Regions from separate parts of the Janthinobacterium aestuarii genome, predicted to be linked through region 2. Evidence: riboswitches for the same ligand, from Rfam matches in the RefSeq annotation. Region 2 holds a riboswitch; the other holds the start of a gene.
What was found. Region 2 has a riboswitch for thiamine pyrophosphate ahead of thiC (phosphomethylpyrimidine synthase ThiC). Riboswitches for the same ligand answer to the same signal wherever they lie in the genome.
Positions count from the first base shown of each region.

Region 1: another riboswitch for thiamine pyrophosphate. It lies ahead of OPV09_RS20760 (TonB-dependent siderophore receptor); the one in region 2 lies ahead of thiC (phosphomethylpyrimidine synthase ThiC).

Region 1 covers NZ_CP142523.1:4,611,716-4,617,122, reverse strand. Annotated here, with positions in the region: gene pnuC (nicotinamide riboside transporter PnuC) at 1-588, shown strand, start outside; gene OPV09_RS20765 (ATP-binding protein) at 588-1,136, shown strand; gene OPV09_RS20760 (TonB-dependent siderophore receptor) at 1,133-3,280, opposite strand; TPP riboswitch at 3,366-3,463, opposite strand; gene OPV09_RS20755 (iron-containing alcohol dehydrogenase) at 3,531-4,688, opposite strand; gene OPV09_RS20750 (hypothetical protein) at 4,832-5,137, shown strand; gene OPV09_RS20745 (Imm26 family immunity protein) at 5,263-5,407, shown strand, end outside.
Region 2 covers NZ_CP142523.1:1,185,292-1,190,698, forward strand. Annotated here, with positions in the region: gene OPV09_RS05350 (hybrid sensor histidine kinase/response regulator) at 1-441, shown strand, start outside; gene OPV09_RS05355 (response regulator) at 470-1,276, shown strand; gene OPV09_RS05360 (hypothetical protein) at 1,315-1,572, shown strand; TPP riboswitch at 1,656-1,771, shown strand; gene thiC (phosphomethylpyrimidine synthase ThiC) at 1,851-3,764, shown strand; gene thiS (sulfur carrier protein ThiS) at 3,776-3,988, shown strand; gene OPV09_RS05375 (thiazole synthase) at 4,004-4,795, shown strand; gene OPV09_RS05380 (hydroxymethylpyrimidine/phosphomethylpyrimidine kinase) at 4,804-5,407, shown strand, end outside.

The DNA of each region.
Region 1 (5,407 bases), 2.9 Mb from region 2:
GGTTTTGCCACCACGCCGCTTGAACTGATTTCCTTTGTCCTGGCACTGACAACCGTTGCGCTGAACATCCGCCAGAATCACTGGGCGTGGCTGTTCGCCATCATTTCCTCGGCCGCCTACGGTTTCGTGTTTTTCGAGTCGCGTCTGTACGGCGACATGGCCTTGCAACTGCTGTTCATCAGCGTCTCGTTCTGGGGCTGGTACCAGTGGCTGCATCCGGCCAGCGGTGGCAAGACCCTGCCCGTCACGCGCCTGAATGGCCGCAGCTGGCTGGCCTGCGGCGCGGGCTGGCTGGTCGGCTTCCTGTTGATCGCCTGGCTGCTGACGACGACGGATACGGACGTGCCCCACGCCGATGGTTTCCTCACGGCAGGCAGCCTGGTGGGCCAATTCCTGCTGTCGCGCAAGAAGCTGGAAAACTGGATCGCCTGGATCATCGTCGACGTGCTGTACGTGTGGCTGTACCTGCACAAGGGCCTGACGCTGACGGCCGTGCTGTACGCGTTCTTCGTCGTGATGGCCATCATCGGCTTGCTGGCGTGGAGAAAGTCGGCGCCGGCCGCTCCCGATGCGATGGTCCTCAAGTGATGGGCAACTGCGTGCGCGTGGCCATCCTCGGCGCGGAATCGTCGGGCAAGTCGACCTTGGCGGCCGCCCTGGCCGAGCGCTACGGCACCGTCTGGGTGCCCGAGTATTTACGTGAATTTGTCGAGGCGCAGGGCAGGGTGCCCGTCGCGGCCGACCAGTTTGGCATTGCGCGCACACAAGTCGAGCGCGAGGCGGAAGCCGCCGCGCAAGCGCGCAACTTCCTGTTTTGCGACACGACGCCGTTGATGACGGTCGTCTACAGCCGCCATTATTTCGATGGCGCCGATGCGCCGCTGGCGGCGCTGGCCGATGCCACGCAGTACGATTTGACCCTGGTGACGGCGCCCGACAGCCCGTGGGTGGCCGACGGCTTGCAGCGTGAGTCCGAAGCCGTGCGCCAACTGATCTACCGCTACCTGCTCGACGAGCTCGACGCGCGCGGCATCGTCTACCACGTGCTGCACGACAGCCTGGAAGCGCGCCTGGAACAGGCGGCGCCTTTGCTGCAGCAGGCGCTAGCTGCAGCGCCTGCCATTTCCCTCAATTAAAAGTCGAACTGCGCCGACACTTTGAACGTGCGGCTGGCGCCCGGATACAGATAACCATCGGACTCCGGCGTCACGTCGCGCCAGTAGAACTTGTCTGCCACGTTGTTGACGCTGGCGCGCAGCACGGCGCGCGTGTCGGCGATGCGCGTGGCCCAGGCGGCGCCCAGGTTGAACACGTTGTACGACGGCACGAAGGTCGTGTTGTTGTACTCAAACGCTTTCTTGCTAGCAAACTCCCAGCTGCCATTGACGCTCAAGCCCGCCACCTGTTGTACGGCGTAGTCCGCATGTACGGCTGCCTTGAAGGCCGGCACGTTGGGCACGCGCTTGCCATCGAGGGCGGCGTTGCCCGTGCCTGACTGCTGGCTGTTCAGGGCCGTCAGGGAGGCGCCCAGGCTCAGGTTGGACGATGCCTTGCCCTGGGCCGACAATTCCAGTCCACGGTGCTGTGCCTGGCCTTCGCGCACGAAGTAGCCGGCGGCATTCTGGAATTCCAGGCCCTTGCGGATCTGGAACAGGCTGGCCGCCACCATGAAGTCCGGCGTCACATCCATCTTCGCGCCAAGCTCGATCTGCTTGGAGCGGCTGGGCGTGAGTTCCTCGTTGGCATTCATCGCCTTGCGGTCGGCCGTGCCGCCATGTTCCATGCCTTGCGAATAGGCCGCATACACGGAGACATTGTCGAGCGGGGTGTAGACGAGCGACACGTTGGGCAGCAGGAAATCGTGCTTGGCGCGGATTTCCTTGTCGGCCTTCAGCACATACTGGTAGCCGTCGACGTCGATATGGCGCAAGCCGCCATGCAGCTTCCAGTTCGGCGCCAGGCTCACGATATCCTGCACGAAGACGGAGTTTTCCGTGTCCTTGCGCACCAGGCGCACGGGGCCTTGCACACCGGTCGACATGTCGACGATCTGCGGGTGGTAGATGTTGCTCACGCCAGCCCAGTCGTACACGTACAGTCCCGCGCGGTCCTTGCGGCGGAAGGTCGAGACGCCGGCCGTGAATTCATGGCGCAGGCTACCGGTGGCGAACTTGCCCTGGATCATGGCTTGCGCGCTCAGCGGCTTTTTCGTCTCGCCCAGGCTGCGGTAGTCATACACGTCGTAGTCGCCATTGCCGCAAAAGCCGGGGTACAGCTCCTGCCCGCTGCAGCCGTACGGGAAGGCCGTGTAGTCGTCGCGCTTGAACGAGTGCTGGTTGGCCGACAGGGTGGCGCGCCAGTCGTCATTGAATGCATACTGGAAGCGCAGGCCGATATTGCTGGTGACGGTTTCCACGGGGCGCGTCCACGGCTGCAGGTTGAGCATGGCGTCGGCGCTGATGCCGGTTGGCAAGGTCGTGTTATTCAGCAGCTGGAAGCCGGGCGCCGTCGCCTGCGCCTTGTCTTGGTAGTCGGCATCGAGTTGCAGCAGGGCTTGCGGCGAAATCTGCCAGTCGAAGGCGCCGGAAATGAATTTTCGGTTGCCATCCGCGCCCTTGATGTAGGAGCGCAGGCGCTCGGCCGCCACGTTGACGCGGTAGCCGAAGCGCGTGTCTTCCAGGCGGCCGCCCAGGTCGACGGCGCCATACAGGGTGCCGCGCTCGCGCGTTTCCACGGTGACGGTGCGCAGCGGTGCGGCGGTGGGGCGCTTGACGATGAAGTCGATCACGCCGCCCGGCGCGGCCACGCCAGCCTGCAAGCCTGCCAGGCCCTTCAGTACTTCGATGCGTTCCTTGTTTTCCAGCGGAATTTGCGTGTCGCCAGGAATGGCCACGCCATCCTTGCGGTAGCTGGAATTGTTGTCGAGCTTGAAGCCGCGGATGGAAAACTGTTCCGCATAGCCGACGGCGTTGTAGGCGTCGTTGATGCTGGCGTCGAGCTTGACGGCATCGCTGAAATTACGGATCTGCAAGTCCTGCATGTCTTTTTGCGAAATGACGGTGACGGACGCCGGTGTCTGCAGCAGCGGCGCGTCGGAAAAGCCGCCCACGGAGGCGCGCTTGGCGGCCGGCGCCTTGCTGGCCGTGACGACGACTTCGGCCATGCTCTGGGCCTGCGGGTCGGCGGTTTCGGCGGCGTCATTCGCGGCAAAGGCCGGTGCGGCAAACGCGTGCAGGATCGCCAGGGTCAATACAGAAACGGATAAATTCGGTGTGGACATAGATTGCTCGTGGTTCAAGCCGTCTCTGTAAAGAGCACGGCAGGCTGCTTGTTCGGCTGGCGCCAACGCAGGAGCTATCAAAGGAGGGAGGTACTTTGCGCTTTCCTTCGCTGGCATTATCCAGATCAGGTACGAAGGGTATCTCTCACCCGGATGACTGCTCCAGGACCCCTAGCGAAACGACAGCTTAGCATGAAGCACGGCCAGCTGTCCCACCCTGCTGACCGTTTTACAACAGTGTGGTGCGAATCTACAGGCTCAGTTCCAGCACCTTGCGGCTGATGGCGGGCGTGATTTCACGCTGTTCGCCCAGCGCCGTCATGCCGTGCGCTTCCAGGGCGGACACGACGGCGTCCACGCTCGCATGGTTCAGGCCGTAGTCGGCCAGGCGCGTCTTGACGCCCATGTGGCGGAAGAAGAATTCCGTGCGCGCGATGGCCGCCTCGATGCGGCCATCTTCGTCGCCGCCGTCCAGGCCCCAGACGCGGGCCGCATACTGCAGCAACTTGGCGCGCTTGGCTTGCTTGCGCACGCGCAGCATGCTGGGCAGGATGATGGCCAGGGTTTGCGCATGGTCGAGTTCGTACAAGGCCGTCAATTCGTGGCCGATGGCGTGCGTGGACCAGTCCTGCGGCACGCCCACGCCGATCAGGCCGTTCAAGGCCAGGGTGGCGCTCCACATCACGTTGGCGCGCACGTCGTAGTCGTCCGGGTGCGACAGCGCCTTCGGGCCTTCCTCGATCAGGGTCAGCAGGATGCCTTCGGCAAAGCGGTCCTGCACGGAGGCGTTCACAGGGTAGGTCAGGTATTGCTCCATCACATGCGCGAACGCGTCGACGACGCCATTGCCTACCTGGCGCAGCGGCAAGGTGAACGTTTTCGACGGGTCCAGCACGGAGAATTTCGGATATACCTTGCGGCTCATGAACGAGCGCTTTTCCTGCGTGGCCTTGCGCGTGATCACGGCCGAGCCATTCATTTCGGACCCCGTGGCCGGCAAAGTCAATACGGTGCCGAAGGGCAGGGCGGCCTCGACGATCTTGCCGCCCTTGGCCAGGATGTCCCACGCCTCACCCTCGTGCAGGGCGGCGGCGGCGATGAACTTGGTGCCATCGACCACAGAGCCGCCGCCGACGGCCAGCAGGAAATCGATGCGCTCGCTTTTCACGAGGGCCACGGCCTGCATCAGGGTTTCATAGCTGGGATTGGGTTCGATGCCGGCAAACTCGATCATCGTATGGCCGGCCAGCGCCGCCTTGACTTCATCGTAGACGCCGTTCTGCTTGATGCTGCCGCCGCCATACGTCATGAGCACTCTGGCATGGGGCGGGATCAGTGCCGTGATGGCGGCGATCTGGCCCTGGCCGAAGAGGATTTGCGTCGGATTGTAAAAGTCGAAATTGAACATGGGGCTCCTGCCGCTGGGGTTTAGGCTGTTGCTGAGCCATGATTATGGCCGAACGGGTGGAAACGTGTCGTGGACGCTTGAGCTTTTCGCCCGCGCGGTGGAGAATGCAGCCGATGTCACCACCACGCGAAAAAGGAATGCGCATGACCACCGTCCCACTGGAAGAATCCGGCTTGCCGGCCACCGCGCTCGACATGCACCGCGCCATCGGCGCCACCATCGCCGCGCTGCAGGCGCTGGACTTGAACAGCCAGCGTTTTGAAGCGTGCACGGACCCGGAACTGCGCCGCGTGCTCGCGCATGCGGGCGACACGAGCCGCAAGGAAGCGGCCATGCTGCTCGAATGGATGCGCCGCCGCGATGCGCGCCTGGACACGGCCATGAAGGAGGCGCTGTTCAAGGCGGGGCCGATTGTTGCCCAGTATCACTATGACGAGAAAATATTGTAACTATTGGTTTGTTGTTGTGGCGTACCATGCGCCACTTTCGCATCGCTTCGCGTAGACTGTGCCCCTAATTAAATTTAACGCCGGATAGCAGCGGCTGTCCGGTGTATTACAGGGGGCTTTTAGAAATGAAATCATTACCATACCGAGAAGGCAGCTGGTTTGCCGTGCCCCTGCCGGGCGGCGGTTATGCCGTCGGCGTGGTGGCGCGCAGGGCGCCTGCCGGGCGCATCATGCTGGCATATATGTTCGGACCGAAGCGCGACAGCTTGC
Region 2 (5,407 bases):
CTGCCGCAGGTGCAGGAGCCGCAGGAAAGCCAGCGCACCTTGCTGTACGTGGAAGACAATCCCGCCAACCTGGCGCTGGTGGAGCAATTGATCGCCCGCCGCAGCGATTTGAAACTGCTCACGGCCATCGATGCGCACCTGGGCATCGACCTGGCGCGCACGTATCAGCCGGACGTCATCCTGATGGACATCAACTTGCCCGGCATCAGCGGCTTTGGCGCCCTGCATATCCTGCATGACGACCCGCTCACGAGCCATATTCCCGTGATGGCCCTGTCGGCCAACGCCGTGCCGCGCGACATCGAGAAGGGCCTGGAAGCGGGCTTCTTCCGCTACCTGACCAAGCCGATCAAGGTCGTCGAATTCATGGATGCGCTCGACGTGGCCCTGCACCATGCGGCCGCGCACGGCCTGGCCGACGACATTCACGCAATACGCTAATTCAGCATTTATTTTTAGGAATACCGCCATGCTTCAAGCCACCGAGATCCTGAACGCCAGCATCCTCATCGTCGATGACCAGGAGGCGAACGTCATGCTGCTGGAACAGGTGCTGCGCAATGCCGGCTATACGCGCATCACGTCCACCATGGACCCGCAAGCCGTGCGCGCGCTGCACCAGCAGCACCGCTACGACCTGATCCTGCTCGACTTGCAGATGCCGGAAATGGATGGCTTCGAAGTCATGGAAGGCTTGCGCGACATCGAGGCGGGCAGCTATCTGCCCGTGCTGGTGATCACGGCCCAGCCCGGCCACAAACTGCGCGCGCTGCAGGCGGGCGCCAAGGACTTCGTCAGCAAACCGTTCGACCTGGTGGAAGTGAAAACGCGCATCCACAACATGCTGGAAGTGCGCCTGCTGTACCAGAAGCTGGCCGAATACAACAAGTCGCTCGAGCAGATGGTGGAAGAACGCACGGCGGAGCTGCGCGAAAGCGAAGCGCGCTTCCAGCGTTTCACGGAACTGTCATCCGACTGGTACTGGGAACAGGATGCGCAGGGCAACCTGACGCGCTTTTCCGGCCCCGTGGCTGAAATGCTGGGCATCGGCAGCGAGCAAGAGCCGCAGCGCTGGAATGCCACCGAGCGTGCATTGCTCGACGCAAAAATCGCCGCGCGCGAACCGTTCCTCGATTTCATCTACAGCCGCGCCAACCTCGACGGCAGCACGCAGTACCTGCAGGTGAGCGGCGAACCGATGTTCGACAATGGCAGCCGCTTCATCGGCTACCGCGGCATCGGCCTCGATGTCACGGAGCGCCATCGCATTGCCTGATTTATACTGGGTGCTATCGATACTGACCAGGAAAAATCATGACTGACAAATCAACGCCGCAATACTGGTTCCCCGCCAAGACCTATGGCTGGGGCTGGGGCTTGCCCATCACGTGGCAGGGCTGGCTGGTGTTCCTGGCCGCGCTGGCGCTGTTCGCCTGCGGCGCCTTTCTGTTTCCGCCGCAAACCATGCTGGTCGGCTACATCGTCTATGAAGTAGCCATCGTTGCCGTGCTCATTTTCATCTGCCAGCTGAAGGGCGAACCGACCAGTTGGCGCTGGGGCAAGAAGAAGTAGAGCGATGTACAAAGACGACACCTGCAAGAAATCATCTGGCCGCGCGGCGTGAACCGCGTATAATTGGCTCGCTGCCGCAAGGCGGCAAACGCTAGGGGTCCTGCCTTTCGCTGTGGAAACACGGTGCAAGCGCGGGTGAGAAATACCCTCCGAACCTGATCTGGATAATGCCAGCGAAGGGAAGCTTTAGGATGAACGCACCCCGCCTTTCCGCGTGCGTGATTCCGAACCTCCTTAGCTGGCTCCAGGCTTAAAAATAGTCTAGCCAAGGAGCCAAAATGAACGCCAACCCGAAATTCCTCTCCGCCACCGCCACGGTCGACGAAGCCGCCATCGCGCCGCTGCCCAATTCGCGCAAGATCTATGTTGAAGGCAGCCGCCCCGACATCCGCGTGCCCATGCGCGAGATCAGCCAGTCCGACACGGAAGCGTCGTTCGGCGGCGAAAAGAATCCGCCGATCTACGTCTATGACACCTCCGGCCCGTACACGGACCCGGACGTGCAGATCGACATCCGCTCGGGCCTCGATACGCCGCGCCTGCCGTGGATCGTCGAACGTGCCGATACGGAAGAATTGCCGGGCCCGACCTCCGACTACGGCATCGCCCGCCTGGCGGACCCGAAGCTGGCCGAGCTGCGTTTCAACCTGCACCGCAAGCCGCGCCGCGCCATCGCCGGCAAGAACGTGACGCAGATGCATTACGCGCGCCAGGGCATCATCACGCCGGAAATGGAATTCGTGGCCATCCGCGAAAACATGCGCCGCCAGGAATATTTGCGTGAGCTGAAAGCGTCCGGTCCCATGGGCGAGCGCCTGGCCGACCTGATGGGCCGCCAGCATCCGGGCCAGTCGTTTGGCGCCAGCATCCCGGCCGAGATCACGCCGGAATTCGTGCGCGAGGAAATTGCCCGCGGCCGCGCCATCATCCCCGCCAACATCAACCATCCGGAAGTCGAGCCGATGATTATCGGCCGCAATTTCCTCGTGAAAATCAACGCGAATATTGGCAACTCGGCCGTCACTTCGTCGATCGGCGAGGAAGTGGAAAAGATGACCTGGGCCATCCGCTGGGGCGGCGATAACGTGATGGATCTGTCGACCGGCAAGCACATCCACGAGACGCGCGAATGGATCGTGCGCAACAGCCCCGTGCCGATCGGCACCGTGCCCATCTACCAGGCACTGGAAAAGGTCAATGGCAAGGCCGAAGATTTAACTTGGGAAATTTTCCGCGACACCCTGATCGAGCAGGCCGAGCAGGGCGTCGATTACTTCACCATCCACGCGGGCGTGCTGCTGCGCTATGTGCCGATGACAGCCAAGCGCCTGACGGGCATCGTGTCGCGCGGCGGCTCCATCATGGCGAAATGGTGTCTGGCACACCACCAGGAATCATTCCTGTACACGCATTTCGAAGAGATTTGCGAAATCATGAAAGCGTACGACGTGTCGTTCTCGCTGGGCGACGGCTTGCGTCCCGGCTCCATCTACGATGCCAACGACGAGGCGCAGCTGGGCGAACTGAAAACCCTGGGTGAGCTGACGCAAGTCGCCTGGAAGCACGATGTGCAAGTGATGATCGAGGGGCCTGGCCACGTACCGATGCAGCTCATTAAAGAAAACATGGACTTGCAGTTGGAACAGTGCGGCGAAGCGCCGTTCTATACCTTGGGGCCATTGACGACCGATATCGCGCCCGGCTACGACCACATCACGTCCGGCATTGGCGCTGCCATGATCGGCTGGTATGGCACGGCCATGTTGTGCTACGTGACGCCGAAGGAACACCTGGGCCTGCCCAACAAGGCGGACGTCAAGGACGGCATCATTACCTACAAGATTGCGGCGCACGCGGCCGACCTGGCCAAGGGCCATCCGGGTGCGCAAATCCGCGACAACGCGCTGTCGAAAGCCCGCTTTGAATTCCGCTGGGATGACCAGTTCAACATCGGCCTGGACCCGGACAAGGCGCGCGAATTCCACGATGAAACTTTGCCCAAGGATTCGGCCAAGGTGGCCCATTTCTGCTCCATGTGCGGCCCGCATTTCTGCTCGATGAAGATCACGCAGGAAGTGCGCGAATACGCGGCCGGCATGGGCATCGCGGAAGACAAGGCGCTCAAGCAGGGCATGGAAATCAAGGCCATCGAATTCATCAAGAACGGCGCCGAGCTGTACCGCAAGGTCTGAGGGAGAGCGTGATGCCTGCATTCATCAACATCACGCTCAACGGCGCACCGTACCAGGTGCCGCCGGGGCAAACCCTGGACCAATTGATCGCCACCCTGTCGCTGGAAAACCAGGCGCTGGCGCTGGCCGTCAACCGCAATGTCGTGCCGCGCAAGGCGTGGCAGGGGCAGGTCTTGCAGGTACAAGACCAGGTTGAAATAGTACGCGCCATCGGCGGCGGCTGAACTAAGGAAAAAGCAATGAACAGTAATAACAACGACCTGCTGACCATTGCAGGAAAACAGTATCAATCGCGCTTGCTGGTCGGTAGCGGCAAGTACAAGGATTTACCGCAGACGCGCGAAGCGACGGATGCGGCCGAGGCGCAGATCATCACGGTGGCGATCCGGCGCGTGAATATCGGGCAGGACCCGAACGCGCCCAGTCTGCTCGACTTCGTGCCGCCCGACCAGTACACGATTTTGCCGAACACGGCCGGCTGCTACAACGCCAAGGACGCTGTCTACACCCTGCAACTGGCGCGCGAGCTTCTGGGCGGACGCAATCTGGTGAAACTCGAAGTGCTCGGTGACGAGAAGACCCTGTTCCCGCACATGCCGGAAACCTTGATCGCGGCCGAGGCGCTGGTCAAGGATGGCTTTGACGTGATGGTCTACTGCAGCGACGACCCGATCCAGGCGAAGATTCTGGAAGATATCGGCTGCGTGGCCGTCATGCCGCTCGCGTCCCTGATCGGCTCGGGCATGGGCATTTTGAATCCGTGGAATTTGTCGCTGATCATCGACCAGGCGAAAGTGCCCGTGCTCGTCGATGCCGGCGTGGGTACGGCGTCGGATGCGGCCATTGCCATGGAACTCGGCTGCGATGGCGTGCTGATGAATACGGCCATTGCCGGAGCGCGCGACCCCGTGCGCATGGCGCACGCGATGAAGCTGGCCGTGCGGGCCGGACGCGAAGCGTTTCTGGCGGGACGCATGCCCCGTAAATTTGCCGCGTCGCCATCGTCGCCGATGGCGGGCCGCCTGGCGTGACGATGCCGATGCGCCACACTGTGCTCGTGTTTTCCGGTCTTGATCCGTCGGGCGGCGCCGGCATCGCCGCCGATATCGTGGCCATTGCGGCGCAGGGCGCGCATGCCTTGCCCGTCATCACGGCCTTGACGGTGCAGGACAACGACAGGGTCTTTGGCGTCGAGCCGGTGGCGCCGGAATTGCTGCGCCGCCAGGCGCAGGCGCTGATCGACAAGATCAGCATCGATGCCGTGAAGATCGGCATTCCCGGCAGCGCCGCGAATGCGGCCGTCATCGCGCAACTGATCGCGCAATTGCGGCTGATTCGCCCAAGCTTGCCTGTCGTGCTCGACCCCGTGCTGGCCAGCGGCCATGGCGACGTGCTCAGCCGGGGCGATGCCGTGCTGGCGCTGGTGCCCTTGCTGCCGGTGACGACCGTCATCGTACCGAACGGGCCGGAAGCGCTGGCCCTCGGTGGCGCAGACAATTTACTTGCGCAAGGCTGCCGGAACGTGCTGGTGACGGGCGGCCATGGCGAAGGCGAGGTGATCGTCAACCGCTGGTTTGACGCCGATGGCAGGGAGCACGCGTGGCGCTGGCCGCGCTTGCCCGGCGAATTTCACGGCAGCGGCT